DNA from 4 places in the Promicromonospora kroppenstedtii genome. Region 1 is predicted to be linked to each of the others. Evidence: riboswitches for the same ligand, from Rfam matches in the RefSeq annotation. Region 1 holds a riboswitch; each other region holds the start of a gene.

Region 1 (3,256 bases):
CCGGGTCCGGGGCCAGGGACGGCGGGGCGTCGGCGGCCGCCTTGCCCTGGGCCGCGGGAGCCACAGCGGCCGCCGCCGCGGCCGGGGCGGCGATCGTCGCGCCCGCGGCGCCGATGCCGAGGACGACGGCGCCGCGCAGCAGCTCGCGCCGCCCGAGCGAGGTGCGGCTGTCAGGACTGCAGTCGGTGGAGCTGTGGTCGTGTTCGTGCACGGTGGGGCCTCCACGGGTCGGTCGCGCTGGTACGTGCCGATTTTTCATCCGTAGTATCGGCCGACCTGACGACCCCGGGGTACATCACATCCGGGCCATACCCTGCGCACGATGCCGGTGCGCCCCTGCCGCCCCGCACATGTCGGACGCCCGGGTCACCGGGGTGACCCGGGCGTCCGACGCCGCGAGCGAGGGCTACTGCTCGATGGTCTGGCGCCCCTCGGACGAGCCCTGGCCGATCGGCGTCGACCCGGCCGAGTGGGCCACGTCGATCTTGCGCGGCTTCGCCTCCTCGCTGACCGGGATCGTCAGCGCAAGCACGCCGTCGGCGTACGACGCCTCGATCCTGTCGAGGGCGAGACCGCGGCCGACGGTGAGCTGCCGGGCGAACGTGCCCGTCGGCCGCTCGCGCACGAGCCACTGCGCGCCGTCGTCCGAGCGCTGCGTACGCTCCGCACGGACCGTGAGCGTCCGGTCCTCGACCGAGACGTCGATGGTGCCGGGGTCGACACCGGGCAGGTCCATCGAGAGGACGTAGTGGTCCCCGGTGCGGAACAGATCCATCGGCATGGCACCGGACTGTCGCGTGCTGCCGGCGAACGTGTTGAACATCCGGTCCATCTCCTGGAACGGGTCCCAGTAGGTAGCCATCGCGCACCACCTCCTATGACGATGCGGCCCTGGCCCCTCCAGGGCCGCAGCGATCGGCGACGACCTCGGCCGCCGCCTGGCTACGCTCCAATTCTGGCACTCGACACCCGAGAGTGCCAACCCTTCGTCCGCGATCCGTCAGGCTGCCGCGCGGCCCGTGAGGCCCACCCGCTCGAGCAGGTCCAGGGCGGGCCGGTGCTTGTTGAAGGTGTACACGTGCAGGCCGGGCGTGCCGGCGTCGAGCACCTCGCGCGCGAGCGCCGCGGAGTACTCGATACCGTGCGCGTGCTGGGCCTCCGGATCGACGGCGCCGTCGGGCGCGGTGAGCCGGTCGAGGTCCCGCAGGAGCTCGGCGGGCGCCGCCACACCGGTGAGCTCCTGGACGCGGCGCAGACGGCGGGCCTCGGTGGTGGGCAGGATCCCGGCGAGGATCGGGATGGTCACGCCCTCCGCCCGGGCCGCCTCGACGAACCCGGTGTACGAGTCCGCGCGGTAGAAGAACTGGGTGATCGCGAAGCTCGCGCCCGCCTCCTGCTTCTCCAGCAGCCGGCGCACCTCCTGCTCACGCGTGGTGCCGGCCCCGGGGTTCCCGTCCGGGAACGTGGCGACGGCGATCGCCAGGGGCCGGGCGGCCGAGCGCAGCGCCGTGCTGACGTCGGCGGCACACCGCCGCTCGTCCACCTGCCGCAGGAGCCGCACGAGGTCCACGCTGGACCGCACGCCGTCGGCCGGCGGGCTCCAGTCCGGCTCGTCGCGCGGCGGGTCGCCGCGCAGTGCCAGGAAGGACCGGACGCCGGCCTCGAGAAACTCCTCGATCACCTCGGACACGTCCTCCCGGGACGCGCCCACGCAGGTCAGGTGGGCCACCGGGAGCACGGGCGTGCCCCGCAGCAGCGTCGCGAGCACCTCGCGCGCGGTGGCCCGGTCGCCGCCTGCCGCGCCGTAGGTCACGGACACGAAGTCCGGACGGGCCGCCACGAGCCGCTGCGCCGTCTCCCAGAAGTTGGGCGCGGCGTTCGGCCGACGCGGAGGCATCAGCTCGAACGACACGGTGGGACGGTGTGGGTGCGGCTCGGCGACCATGGCTGCTCCATCGAACCTGGCGTGAGCACCTTGCGTCCTCGGCTCCGCGGCGACGCGGCACCAGGTCGGCAGGTTGCTGCGGTGTCAGGGAGCCAGGACTCTCGACCGCTCTGGATGGGGTTCGCCACCATGCTAAGCGACCGTCCAGCACTGGGACAGAATTCGTCCGGCGGTCGAGACGGCCCGGTCCACGGAGCGTGGACCGGGCCGTCCCACTACTTCACGGAACCGGCCACCAGGCCGCCCACCAGGCGCTTCTCGATGATCATGAACAGGATGACCACGGGCACGATCGCCACCACGGACACCCCGAACACGTAGTGCCAAGACGTCTCGTACTGGCCCACGAACTTGGTGAGCGCCACGGACAGCGGCTGGTTGCCCGCCGTCGTCAGCAGCACGAGCGACGCCGCGAACTCGTTCCAGGAGGCGACGAACGTGAACACGACCGCCGTGACGATGCCCGGCCAGACCAGCGGCAGGTTGATCTTGGTCAGCACGGCGAAGGTTCCGGCGCCGTCGAGCTGCGCCGCCTCGTCGACCTCCTTGGGGATGCCGGCGAAGAAGCTGTGCATGATCCAGACCGCGAACGACAGGTTGAACGCCGCGTTGACCAGGATCATCGCGGCCCACGTGTCGAGGATCCCGAGGGCGATGAACTGGCGGAACAGGCCCGAGGTGAGCACCGCGGGCTGCACCATCTGGGTCACGATCACGAGGAACAGGAAGAACAGCCGCCCCGGGAACCGGAACCGTGCCGTGTAATAGGACGCCGGCAGCGCCACGGCGAGCACGAGCAGCGTGGCGCACAGCGAGATCACCAGGGTGGAGATCAGGTTCTGCGCCAGCGGTGTCTCGGGCGTGGACCACATGGTGACGTAGTTGTCCCAGTGCCACTCGGTGGGGAAGTAGGTGGGGTCGACCGACCTGATCTCGGCCTTGGTCTTCACCGAGCCGAAGAACATGATCAGGTACGGCAGCAGGAACACCACCAGCACCACGAGCCCGGCCAGCAGCCGCAGCAGCAGGGACCCGAGCGGCACCTGGTCGCTCGTGTACTTCCGTACCCTCTGCCGGCTGTCCGACGGCGGCCGGGTCGCCTTGCGCGGGGTGGTCCCCGAATCGGTGATCGCGGTCATCAGACCTCCTCCAGGGGGCGGACGACCCGCACGTAGACGGCGACGATCACGACGACCACCAGGAACGCGATGACGGACAGCGCACTGGCCAGGTCGATCTGCCGCTGGTTCTGCATGTACTTGAAGATCATCGTCATGACGGTGTCGGCGTCGTACCCCGGGATGGACCCCG
Region 2 (3,256 bases), on a different contig from region 1:
CAGCTCGCGGGCGGCCGTCGCGGCGTCGGGTAGACCGAGCGAGCCGCGCAGCGTGGTCTTCGTCCGCTCGGTGCGGAACAGGCCCGCGTGCTGGAGCGCGGGCACCAGGTGGTCGGTAATGGTGTCGAGGTCGGAGCTGAGCGAGGAGGGGCGCAGCAGGAACCCGTCGACGGCGCCGACCGTGGTCCAGTCGGCGATGAGGGTGGCCAGCTCGTCGGGTGTGTCGGCGACCACGAGCCCGTCGCCCATGGAGGCAGTGCCCTCCAGCGCCTCGACCAGCTCCAGCCGGGCACGGGCACCGGCCCGCTCGGTGGAGAGCACCACGTAGACCTCGGCGAGCACCCGCACGTCCTCGGGGTCGCGCCCGGCGGACAGCGCCGCGTCCCGCACGAGGCGGCGCAGCCGGACCGCGTGCGCGGCGTCGGTCACGGCGATCCGCGCGACGTCGGCGGTGCGGCCGGCCAGCGCCGCGCTGGCCTCGGAGCGCACGCGCACCACGACAGGCGGGGGCGTCCGCGGCAGCGGGGCGCCGCCGGCGGGACGGCCGCGGACGGCGAACCGGACGCCGTCGTGGTCCACGCGGAACCGGCCCTCGGCGTCGAGCTCCACGGCGCCCGCCCCGCCGCCGGGACGCCCGGTCCACACCCGCGTCACCGACTGGATGCCGAGCTCGACGCGGGTGGCCCAGGCGTCGTCGGACTCGGGCAGGGTGCCCTGCCGCACGGCCTGCCAGCCGGCCCGGCCGCTGCTCGCGCGGTCGATGCTGCTCAGCGCGAGGGCGGCGTGGGCCGCCTCGACATGGACCGTGTCGACGGCGGCGACCAGGCCGATCCCGGCCGTGACCCGTGCGGCGCGGGCCGCGGCGACGGCCGTGTCGAGGCGGCCGGTGACCTGGCTGCGGCCGGGGTGGAGCAGGAAGCCCTCGTCGAGGCTCACGAAGTCGAGCAGGCCGCGCTCAGCGGTCCGCACCAGGTGCAGGAACCGCTCGCCGTCGAACGGGCACGGGGCGATCGGGCCGCGTGCCCGGTGGGCACCGGGGCGGGCGCCGGCGGAGGTGAGGTCCACGCCGAGCACGACGGGACGGGACGAGAGGGCGGTGGCGGTCAGGGACGTGGGCTGCGGCGGGTACGGCACGGCGGGGCTCCGTTCGGGCTGCGGCTGCGCGACGGCACCCAGGTGGTCCCCGGGCTGCGTGCGGGTGCACGACGGCGACTGGGGTCGCCCGAGGGGCGTGGCTGCCGGAAGGCAGGAAAGAGACGTCCGGTCAGGAACGTGAGGGCCGGTTGCGGCCAGGGCTCGGCGCGAAGGCCGAGAGCAGGTCCGGGCGGCTGGCCGGTTGGGGCCGGTCAGCGCGCGGGGGTGGTGCGCGTCAGCGACAACACATGCTCGGGCGCGGGGCGGCACTCGCCGGCGCGCAAACGTTCCGGGTCGGCAGGGGCACGTGGACGGCGGGGGCAGCGCTCCGGGTCATCGTCGTTCTCCTCACCTGCTCGCCCATCGGCGAGCGACGCGTGTTGTCATCCGCCGACGGCGGTGGACCTGGTCCTCACCCGGGGCACCCACCCGCGCGGGGGGTTGCCGTCCGACCAGCCGGGGCTTCGTGTCGGAACTCATGACCTGCCGAAACTATCCACATTTTTCCGATCGGATTGATGCGGTAAATCTCGATGTCCAAGAAGATACGAATGGAACCCATAGAAGTCAACGATCTTTGCCCAGATCTCACATCCCGGGATCTGGTGGCTCGCGAAGGTGCGCTTCTACCCAGCCATCGGGCCGGTAACCTGCTGTGCTTCCCGGCCCAATGGCTGGGTAGAAGCGCACCTTGGGCCGGCACCCGCCAGTGGATGATCGGTCGCGCCGACGCGGTCGGGCCTCGTCGCCCCGGGGGCCTCGTCGCCCCGGACCAGCAGGCGACAGGCCAGTCCGACGGCGGGCGGGACCCGCGGCCGCACCCACGCCCCCGCCCCGAGAACGCGAAGTGCGCTTCTACCCAGCCATTGGGCCCGGAATCACGAGGTTTTTCGGGCCCAATGGCTGGGTAGAAGCGCACTTTCGCGCCGGCTCGCCGCGACTACGTCGTCAGCGCCCCCGCGGCGACGTGAGGAGCTCGATCTGGGAGAAGGCCCCTTCCTGGAGGAGCTCCAGGCGGACGGACGTGAGCGGCACTGGCTCGTCGAGCACGAACGGACGGAGCTGGCCCGGCCAGGGCCACTCCTCGCCGGAGCGCTCGTCGAGCACTCGGCCGTCGTCCCCGACCAGGCGCCATGCCGACGGCGGGGCCGTGCCATCCGTGCCCGAGGTCAGCGTGTAGGCACGCAGCAGCACACCCTCCGCGACGTCGGCGGCGGGCTGCCACTCCAGCGTGCCGTGGACGGCGGACGACGTCGCCAGCTCGCCGTCGGTCAGGCTCGGCAGCGCGCCCTCGGCCCCGTGCCAGGACCCAGCCGCGCGCAGCCACGGCCGAGGGCTGCCGGTCCCGGCACCGACGCCGTCGGACGAAGCCGCCGACGCTCCCTCGTCCTCGGCCCCGACGCCCTCGGACACCGCACCCCACCCCGTCGGCACGTCCGACAGTGTGAACCGCAGGGTCGCTCCCCCGACCAGGTCGCCGTTGTCGACCGACGGCCCGGCCACGGCCCGGCCGGCACCGGCACCGGCACCGGCACCGGCACCACCGACCTCCAGCCCCGCGACGTACCACCGCTCGGCGGCCCCGGGCGCCTCGATCACCAGGTCGCCGTCGGGCCGGTGCACCACCGCGCGCTCGAAGAGCGGCGACGTGACCGCCCACCGCGACGACCCGATCTCCAGCGGGTACAGCCCGAGCGCGGCCAGCACGTACCAGGCCGACATCTCGCCGTTGTCCTCGTCGCCGTGGTACCCCTGGCCGATGTCGTTGCCGGTCCAGAGCCGCGTCAGGATCTCGCGCACGACCTCCTGGGTGCGGTCCGGCCGCCCGGCGACCGACCACGTCCAGGCGATGTGGTGCGACACCTGGTTCGACTGCCCGAGCTGGCCCAGGCGCACGTCGCGCGCCTCGAACATCTCGTGGATCGGGTTGCCGTACGAGCCGGGCTTGTCGGCCCGCTCGGGCGCCGCGAAGAACCGCTCCAGCAGGCGTTCGAGACCGGCCCGACCGCCGTGCAGGGCGGCCAGCCCCGCGCCGTCGTGCACGGGGTGGAACAGGAAGTTCCACGCGTCCGACTCGGTGTAGTCGCCGCCCCACGCGTCCGGGTCGAACGGCGCCGGGTCG
Region 3 (3,256 bases), on a different contig from region 1:
AGCCCCAGCGCACCACCCGAGCCCGACCGTTCCACCCCAGCCCACCTCGTCACGCACCGCGATAGGCTCCCGCCGTGCTCCACCGCGCCACCTCTGCCGACCTCGACGACCTGGCCGCGTTCCTGCGCACCGCGGACCTGACGGTCGCGGCGCTCGCCGAGCCCGCCGTCCGCCTCTGGCTGGAGCGGGACCAGGACGGCGCGATCACCGCCACCACGGGGTTCGAGCTCGGCGACGACGGCGAGCACGCGCTGGTGCGCAGCGTCGCCGTCCGCCCCGACCTGCGTGGCACCGGGTCCGGCCTACGCCTGGCCAGTTTCGCGTTGGACCGGGCCGCCGACGCCGGGGCGCGCGAGGCCTGGCTGTTCTCCCGCCGCTCGGGCGGCTTCTGGCAGAAGCTCGGCTTCGGGCCCACGACCACGCAGGCGCTCGCCGCCGCCCTGCCCGACGCGCACCAGGTTGCGCTGTTCCGCTCGACGGGCCAGCTCGACCGCGAGGCCGCCTGGCGCCGTCCGCTGCCCGCGCGTGCTAGCTTCACCGCATGAGGTCTCCAGAAGCATCCAGGTTCGGGCTGCCGGTACTCCGGTAGCCCGAGATGCCCCTGTAGAGACCACCGAGGCCGCGCCTCGCGCCCCGCTCCCTGATCGGACGGGGCATTCTCCGCGCATCCGAAGGGCCCGTAGTGCCGTCACGGCCTACCCGTTCCCTCTCCCCCTTCGGAGTCGTTCATGCCTGTCCTGCTCTACGTGCTCGCGGTCGCGGTCTTCGCGCAAGGCACCTCGGAATTCGTCCTCGCCGGGCTCGTGCCCGGTATCTCCGCCGACCTCGGCGTCTCGCTCGCCGAGGCCGGCTACCTGACCTCGGGTTTCGCGGTCGGGATGGTGGTGGGCGCACCCCTCACGGCCGCCGTCGGACGCCGCCTGGCCCCACGCTGGACCCTCTCCGCGTGCCTGGCCGTGTTCGTCCTGGCCCATGTCTCGGGTGCGCTGACCGACAGCTTCGGCGTGCTGCTCGGCACCCGGTTCGTGGCCGCCCTGGCCAACGCCGGCTTCCTCGCGGTCGCCCTGTCGACCGCCACCCGGGTCGTCCCGGCCGGACGGCGCGCCCGAGCCCTGTCCGTGCTCCTCGGTGGCACGACGCTCGCCCTGATCGCCGGCGTCCCCGCGGGCGCGCTGCTCGGCGAGCTCTGGGGGTGGCGCTCCGCGCTCTGGGCCATCGCGGGGCTCTCGGCCGCGGCGCTGGTCGCCGTCGGCCGGCTGACGCCGCCGCGGACCAGCACCGACCACCCCGGGTCCGCGCGCCCCCGGCTCGACCTCCGGGCCGAGCTCCGCACCCTCCGGTCCCCGGACCTGCTGCGGCACCTCGGCCTGGGGGCGCTGGTCAACGGCGCGACGTTCTGCGCCTTCACCTACCTGGCCGTCACCGTCACGGACGGGGCGGGCCTCGTCCCGTCGCTCGTACCGCTGGTGCTGGCGCTGTTCGGGCTCGGCGCGTTCGCAGGAGTCTCGGTGGCGGGCCGCCTCGCCGATACCCGCGGCCGGCTCCTGCTCGACGTCGCCGGGCCCGCACTGCTCGCGGGGTGGATCGCCTGGGCGGCACTGGCCGACAGCCCCGCCGCCGTGTGGGTGCTGGCCCCGGTGCAGGGTGCGCTGTCCTTCGCGGTGGGCAGCACGCTGATCGCCCGCAGCATGGCGGCAGCCCAGGGCGCACCCACCATGGGCGGCGCGTTCTCGACCGTGGCCCTCAACCTCGGCGCCCTGCTCGGCCCCGTGCTCGGCGGCGCCTCGCTCGGCACGGCCGGGACGGCAGGCCCGCTGATCGTCAGCACCGCGCTGGTCGCCGTCGCCGTCGGGCTCCGGCTCGTCACGGCCCGACGCCGGTCAGGCGCACCGGCCCGCTGACCGACCAGCATCGAACGACCAGCGCCCACCGACCAGCACTGACCAACCAGCACTGACCGCCTGTCGCCGAACAGCTACCTCCGACCGACCATGTACCTGCTGCCACACCACGCACGGACCTGGCAGCAGGTGCATGGTCACCTGCGCGCATGCACCGCTTGGCACACTTTTTATCGCGTGTCCCACCCGGTCCCGAGGCCGTCCCGAGGCGTGGACGGTTTACCGACCACATCCCGGGCATGCCTACGATCAGATCTCATCATCCAGAGCGGTCGAGAGTCCTGGCTCAACGACACCGCAGCAACCTACCTCCGAGGCGCCAATCTCGGGGCAAGGTGCTAACGCCAGGTCCGATGGAGCTGATACGCATGGCAGTCACGAACCCGCACCTTCCCACCGCCACGATCCTGGGCTACCCGCGCATCGGCCGGAGGCGCGAGCTCAAGCGCGCGGTCGAGGCCTTCTGGGCCGGGCGCACCACCGCCGACGAGCTGGAGGCGACCGCCCGCGACCTGCGGCTCGCCACCGCGCGCCGGCTCGTCGACCTGGGCCTGGAAGCCGGGACCGCCGCCGTCCCCGGCTCGTTCTCCTACTACGACCAGGTGCTCGACGCCGTCGCGCTGCTGGGCGCGGTGCCCGAGCGGTTCGCCGGGCTCACCACGGACGAGGGCAGCCTGCCGCTCGCGGCCTACTTCACGGTCGCCCGCGGGGAGGGCGACCGCGCGCCGCTCGAGATGACCAAGTGGTTCGACACGAACTACCACTACCTGGTGCCGGAGATCGGCCCGGACACCCCGATCGGCTTCGTCGACGACCGCGCCGTGCGCGAGTTCACCGAGCTGGCGCACCCGGCCGACGGCGGCCAGGCGGTCGTCACCCGGCCCGTGCTGGTCGGCCCGGTCACGTTCCTGCTGCTCAGCAAGGCGGCGGACGACGCCCCCGAGGGTTTCCGCCCGCTGGACCGGCTCGACGACGTCGTCACCGCGTACGCGGAGCTGCTGCGCACGCTGGCCGCCGCGGGCGCGCCGTGGGTGCAGCTCGACGAGCCCGCCCTGGTCACCGACCTGCTGGACGTCCCCTTCGACGAGGTGGCCGACGCCGTCCGCCGGGCCTACGCGCGCCTGGCGACCGACCTCTCCCCCGCCGGCACCGGCCCGGACGACGCCGCCGAGCGCCCCGCGATCCTGGTCACGGCGCCCTACGGTGACCTGCGCAGCGACGCCGGCGACGGCCTCGCGCTGCTGGCCGGCACCGACGTCGAGGCGATCGCGATCGACGTGGTCCGCGGCGCCGTGCCCGCCGGCCCCGTGCCCGGCCTGGAGAACAAGACCGTGGTCGCGGGCGTGATCGACGGC
Region 4 (3,256 bases), on a different contig from region 1:
CCCGGGGCCGCAGCGCGACCTGGCCGCAGGCCGCCGCGATGGCCGGCTTCTTCGGCGTTGCCGCCGTCGCCCTGTTCCTGGAGCCACGCGTCGGACTGGCCCTCGCGGGCCTCGCCCTCGCCGCGCACGCGGGGTGGGACGTGGTGCACTACCGGCGCGACGTGGTGGTCAACCGCTCGCTCGCGCTGTGGTGCATCGGCCTCGACCTCACGATGGGCGGCATCTGCGTGGCGCTGGCGCTGTAGTTGTCAGTCCTCGTCCGGGAGGCAGCCGAACGCCTCGTCGAAGCCGAGCGCGGCCGTCGCCAGCAGGCCCGCCAGGCCCGAGCCCTCGGGCACGGGACGCGGGTCGTCGGTCACGACCCACAGCCCGTCGACGACGTCGTATCCCGCCTGCGGGCCGTCGGCCACCAGGCTGCCGACGGCGGCGATCAGCCGCTCGATCTCCTCGCCGGCGGTGCCGACACCGACCGAGGCACGCACCGCGCCGGCGTCGAATCCGAGGCGGCCGAGCAGCGGGTGCGCGCAGAAGCGCCCGTCCCGCACGCCGATGCCGTGCTCCGCGGACAGGTACGCGGCGACGAGGCCCGGGTCGTACCCGGTCACGGTGAAGGTCACGACGCCCACGGGGTCGACGGCGTCGGCCCAGACCCGCACGACCTCGACACGGTCGATGGCCTCCAGGCCGGACACGAGCCGCTGCCGGAGGGCGTTCTCGTGCGCGACGACCTCGGCAGGGTCCAGCGCGGCGAGCTCCTCGCACGCCGCCGCGAGGGCGACCGCACCGATCACGTTGGGCGAGCCGGCCTCGTGGCGCGCGGGACCCTCGTGCCACTCCGTGCCGCCCACCCGCACGCGGCGGACGGCGCCGCCGCCCGCGAGGTACGGCGTGCCCGCGTCGAGCCAGTCGCGACGGCCCACCAGCACGCCCGCGCCGAACGGGGCGTAGGTCTTGTGCCCGGAGAAGGCGAGGTAGTCGACGCCGGTCGACTCCAGCGAGATGCGGCGGTGCGGCACGAGCTGGGCGCCGTCGAGCACCACCCGTGCGCCGAACTCGTGGGCGACGGCGACGATCTCGGCGATCGGGAGCGACTCCCCCGTCACGTTCGAGGCGCCGGTCAGGGCCAGGAGAGCGAACGGGCGGTCCGCGGCGGCGTCAGCCAGCTCCTCCCGGATCTGGGCGACGGTCGCGGCCACGGTGGCACCGCCGGTCAGCACGGTCGCGCCGGTGGTGCGCTGCCAGGGCAGCAGGTTCGCGTGGTGCTCCACGTCGAGCACCAGCACGCGGCCGGGCTCGCCGTCGGGCTGCGCGGGGACGCAGCCTGCCAGGAGGTTCAGGGAGTCGGTGGTGTTCCGCGTGACGATCGTCAGGTCGTCCTCGCGGGCGCCGACGAACGCGCCGATGGTGCGGCGGGCGGTCTCGTACAGCGCCGTGCTCACCTGCGAGAGGTAGCCGGCGCCGCGGTGCACGCTGGCGTACAGCGGCAGCACCTGGGTGACGCGGTCGGCGACGGCCTGCAACGCCGGGGCCGACGCGGCGACGTCGAGGTTCGCGTACGAGACCTGGGTGCCGTCAACGAGCGGAACGAGCGTGCCGCCGCCGACCACGGGCCGCAGCGGGGCGAGGCCGGTCACCGCGGTGGCACGGCTGATGGTGGGAGCAGACATGGCGTCCTCCAGCACAGTCCTGGGGGAGGTTCCCCCGCGCTTGCCGCGCGCGGGTGCGCGCGGCCTGGTCGTCACCCGGGGCACCCCACCGCGGAGGGAGGGTTGCCGGCCAGCGAGCCGGGGCTTGACGCTGGCGCTCATGACCTGCGGCCATCCTGTGCCGCGGGCAAAAGCCCTGTCAACGCATGTCTCAGATGCTGGTCCCACCTGCTGGGCGAGCCGATCGGGCCGCGAGATCGGCGACGCGGGCCGCGTCCGTGCGGTACATCGCGGCGTGCTCGCGCAGCTCGGCCGGCCCGCCGTCGTCGGCCCTGGCCTCGCTGAACGCGGCGAGGTCCGTCAGGCGCTCGGCCATCGCCCCGAGCACCTCCACGCGTGACCACCCGGCTCCGTACGCATCGACCAGCACGTCCAACCGGACCGGCGGATCCAGGTGGCCGACCTCGTAGGACACCCCGGCGAACGCGTCCGCCGCGAACGGGGCCAGGCGGTACGCGGTGTAGGCCAGGTCCCACAGGCGGGGTCCAGGTGAGGCCGTGTCCACGTCGATGAGGCCGGCGAGCCGGCCCGCGCGGAACACCATGTTGTACGGCGCTGCGTCGTTGTGGCAGATCACCTCGGCCGGCTCGCGAGCGGGTAGCCGCCAGACGGCGCCCGGCGGGTCGATGCCGACGGACGCGTCGTGGAGCCGGCGCAGGAGGCGCCCGGCGTCGCGCAGGTTCGCCTCGGACCAGAGCCACTCCGGGGCCGGCCAGCCCGGGACGTCGCCCGGGAGGAACGAGACGATCTCGCGCCCCCGCTCGTCGAGCCCGAACGGCTCCGGCACCTCCGTGACGCCGCGGTCCCGGACCTGGCGCAGGTACGCGTGGACCGTGGGCGTCCACGGCCCGGCGGAACGCCGCACGGTGTCCCCCACGCGCACGACCTCGGACATGTTCCCACCGGTCAGCGGTTCCTCGTTCCCGGGCATGGTCGTCACCGTACTGAGAATCGGCTTCCCCACCAGATTGGTCGGGTTATCTGTCGAGACACTGTTCCACCCACCGGACACATGTCGTAGGGTTGGCGGCGACCATCCCGAGCGGCCGAGTGACGTGGCACGACGACGCCGCAGCAACCCAGCGTTCCCCGCAGCAGCGGAGGACGGCCGAGGGTGCTACCGCCACGACCGATGGAGGAGCATCATGAGCGACCCCGCGCGCATCGACGTCCGGCCCGCCGAGGGCTACGCCGGCGACATCACGCCCGAGCAGGCCTGGGAGCTGCTGGCCGGCGACCCGTCCGCCGTCCTCGTGGACGTCCGCACCCAGGGCGAGTGGCGCACGATCGGCATCCCCGACACGGCGACGCTCGAGAAGCAGCCCGTGTTCAGCGAGTGGGTGCAGGCCGGGGGTGTGCCGAACCCGCGGTTCCTGGAGGAGCTCCGGGCGGCCGGCGTGACCGACGGGCCGATCGTCTTCCTGTGCCGCTCCGGCCAGCGCTCGATCGCGGCGGCGCGGCTCGCCACGGCATCGGGCATCGCGCCGGCGTACAACGTGCTGGACGGCTTCGAGGGTGCGCCCGGGGCCGACGGCGTCCGTGACCAGCGG

What was found. A riboswitch is a leader RNA that binds a small molecule or an ion and turns the genes downstream of it on or off. The one in region 1 is predicted to bind S-adenosylmethionine.
Region 2: linked by a shared signal. The riboswitch ahead of ACH47X_RS03410 (LLM class flavin-dependent oxidoreductase) and the one ahead of ACH47X_RS09710 (methylenetetrahydrofolate reductase) in region 1 are both predicted to bind S-adenosylmethionine.
Region 3: linked by a shared signal. The riboswitch ahead of metE (5-methyltetrahydropteroyltriglutamate--homocysteine S-methyltransferase) and the one ahead of ACH47X_RS09710 (methylenetetrahydrofolate reductase) in region 1 are both predicted to bind S-adenosylmethionine.
Region 4: linked by a shared signal. The riboswitch ahead of ACH47X_RS15325 (aminotransferase class V-fold PLP-dependent enzyme) and the one ahead of ACH47X_RS09710 (methylenetetrahydrofolate reductase) in region 1 are both predicted to bind S-adenosylmethionine.

What each region holds. Positions count from the first base shown of each region.
Region 1 covers NZ_JBIRYI010000005.1:112,827-116,082, forward strand. Annotated here, with positions in the region: gene ACH47X_RS09700 (golvesin C-terminal-like domain-containing protein) at 1-211, opposite strand, end outside; gene ACH47X_RS09705 (Hsp20/alpha crystallin family protein) at 407-862, opposite strand; gene ACH47X_RS09710 (methylenetetrahydrofolate reductase) at 1,001-1,912, opposite strand; SAM riboswitch class I at 1,950-2,066, opposite strand; gene ACH47X_RS09715 (carbohydrate ABC transporter permease) at 2,161-3,084, opposite strand; gene ACH47X_RS09720 (carbohydrate ABC transporter permease) at 3,084-3,256, opposite strand, start outside.
Region 2 covers NZ_JBIRYI010000001.1:784,299-787,554, reverse strand. Annotated here, with positions in the region: gene ACH47X_RS03410 (LLM class flavin-dependent oxidoreductase) at 1-1,134, opposite strand, end outside; SAM riboswitch class IV at 1,507-1,618, opposite strand; gene ACH47X_RS03405 (GH92 family glycosyl hydrolase) at 2,083-3,256, opposite strand, start outside.
Region 3 covers NZ_JBIRYI010000006.1:59,320-62,575, reverse strand. Annotated here, with positions in the region: gene ACH47X_RS10935 (GNAT family N-acetyltransferase) at 75-545, shown strand; gene ACH47X_RS10930 (Cmx/CmrA family chloramphenicol efflux MFS transporter) at 729-1,901, shown strand; SAM riboswitch class I at 2,158-2,261, shown strand; gene metE (5-methyltetrahydropteroyltriglutamate--homocysteine S-methyltransferase) at 2,270-3,256, shown strand, end outside.
Region 4 covers NZ_JBIRYI010000009.1:23,076-26,331, reverse strand. Annotated here, with positions in the region: gene ACH47X_RS15330 (hypothetical protein) at 1-245, shown strand, start outside; gene ACH47X_RS15325 (aminotransferase class V-fold PLP-dependent enzyme) at 249-1,667, opposite strand; SAM riboswitch class IV at 1,699-1,812, opposite strand; gene ACH47X_RS15320 (phosphotransferase) at 1,858-2,637, opposite strand; gene ACH47X_RS15315 (rhodanese-like domain-containing protein) at 2,852-3,256, shown strand, end outside.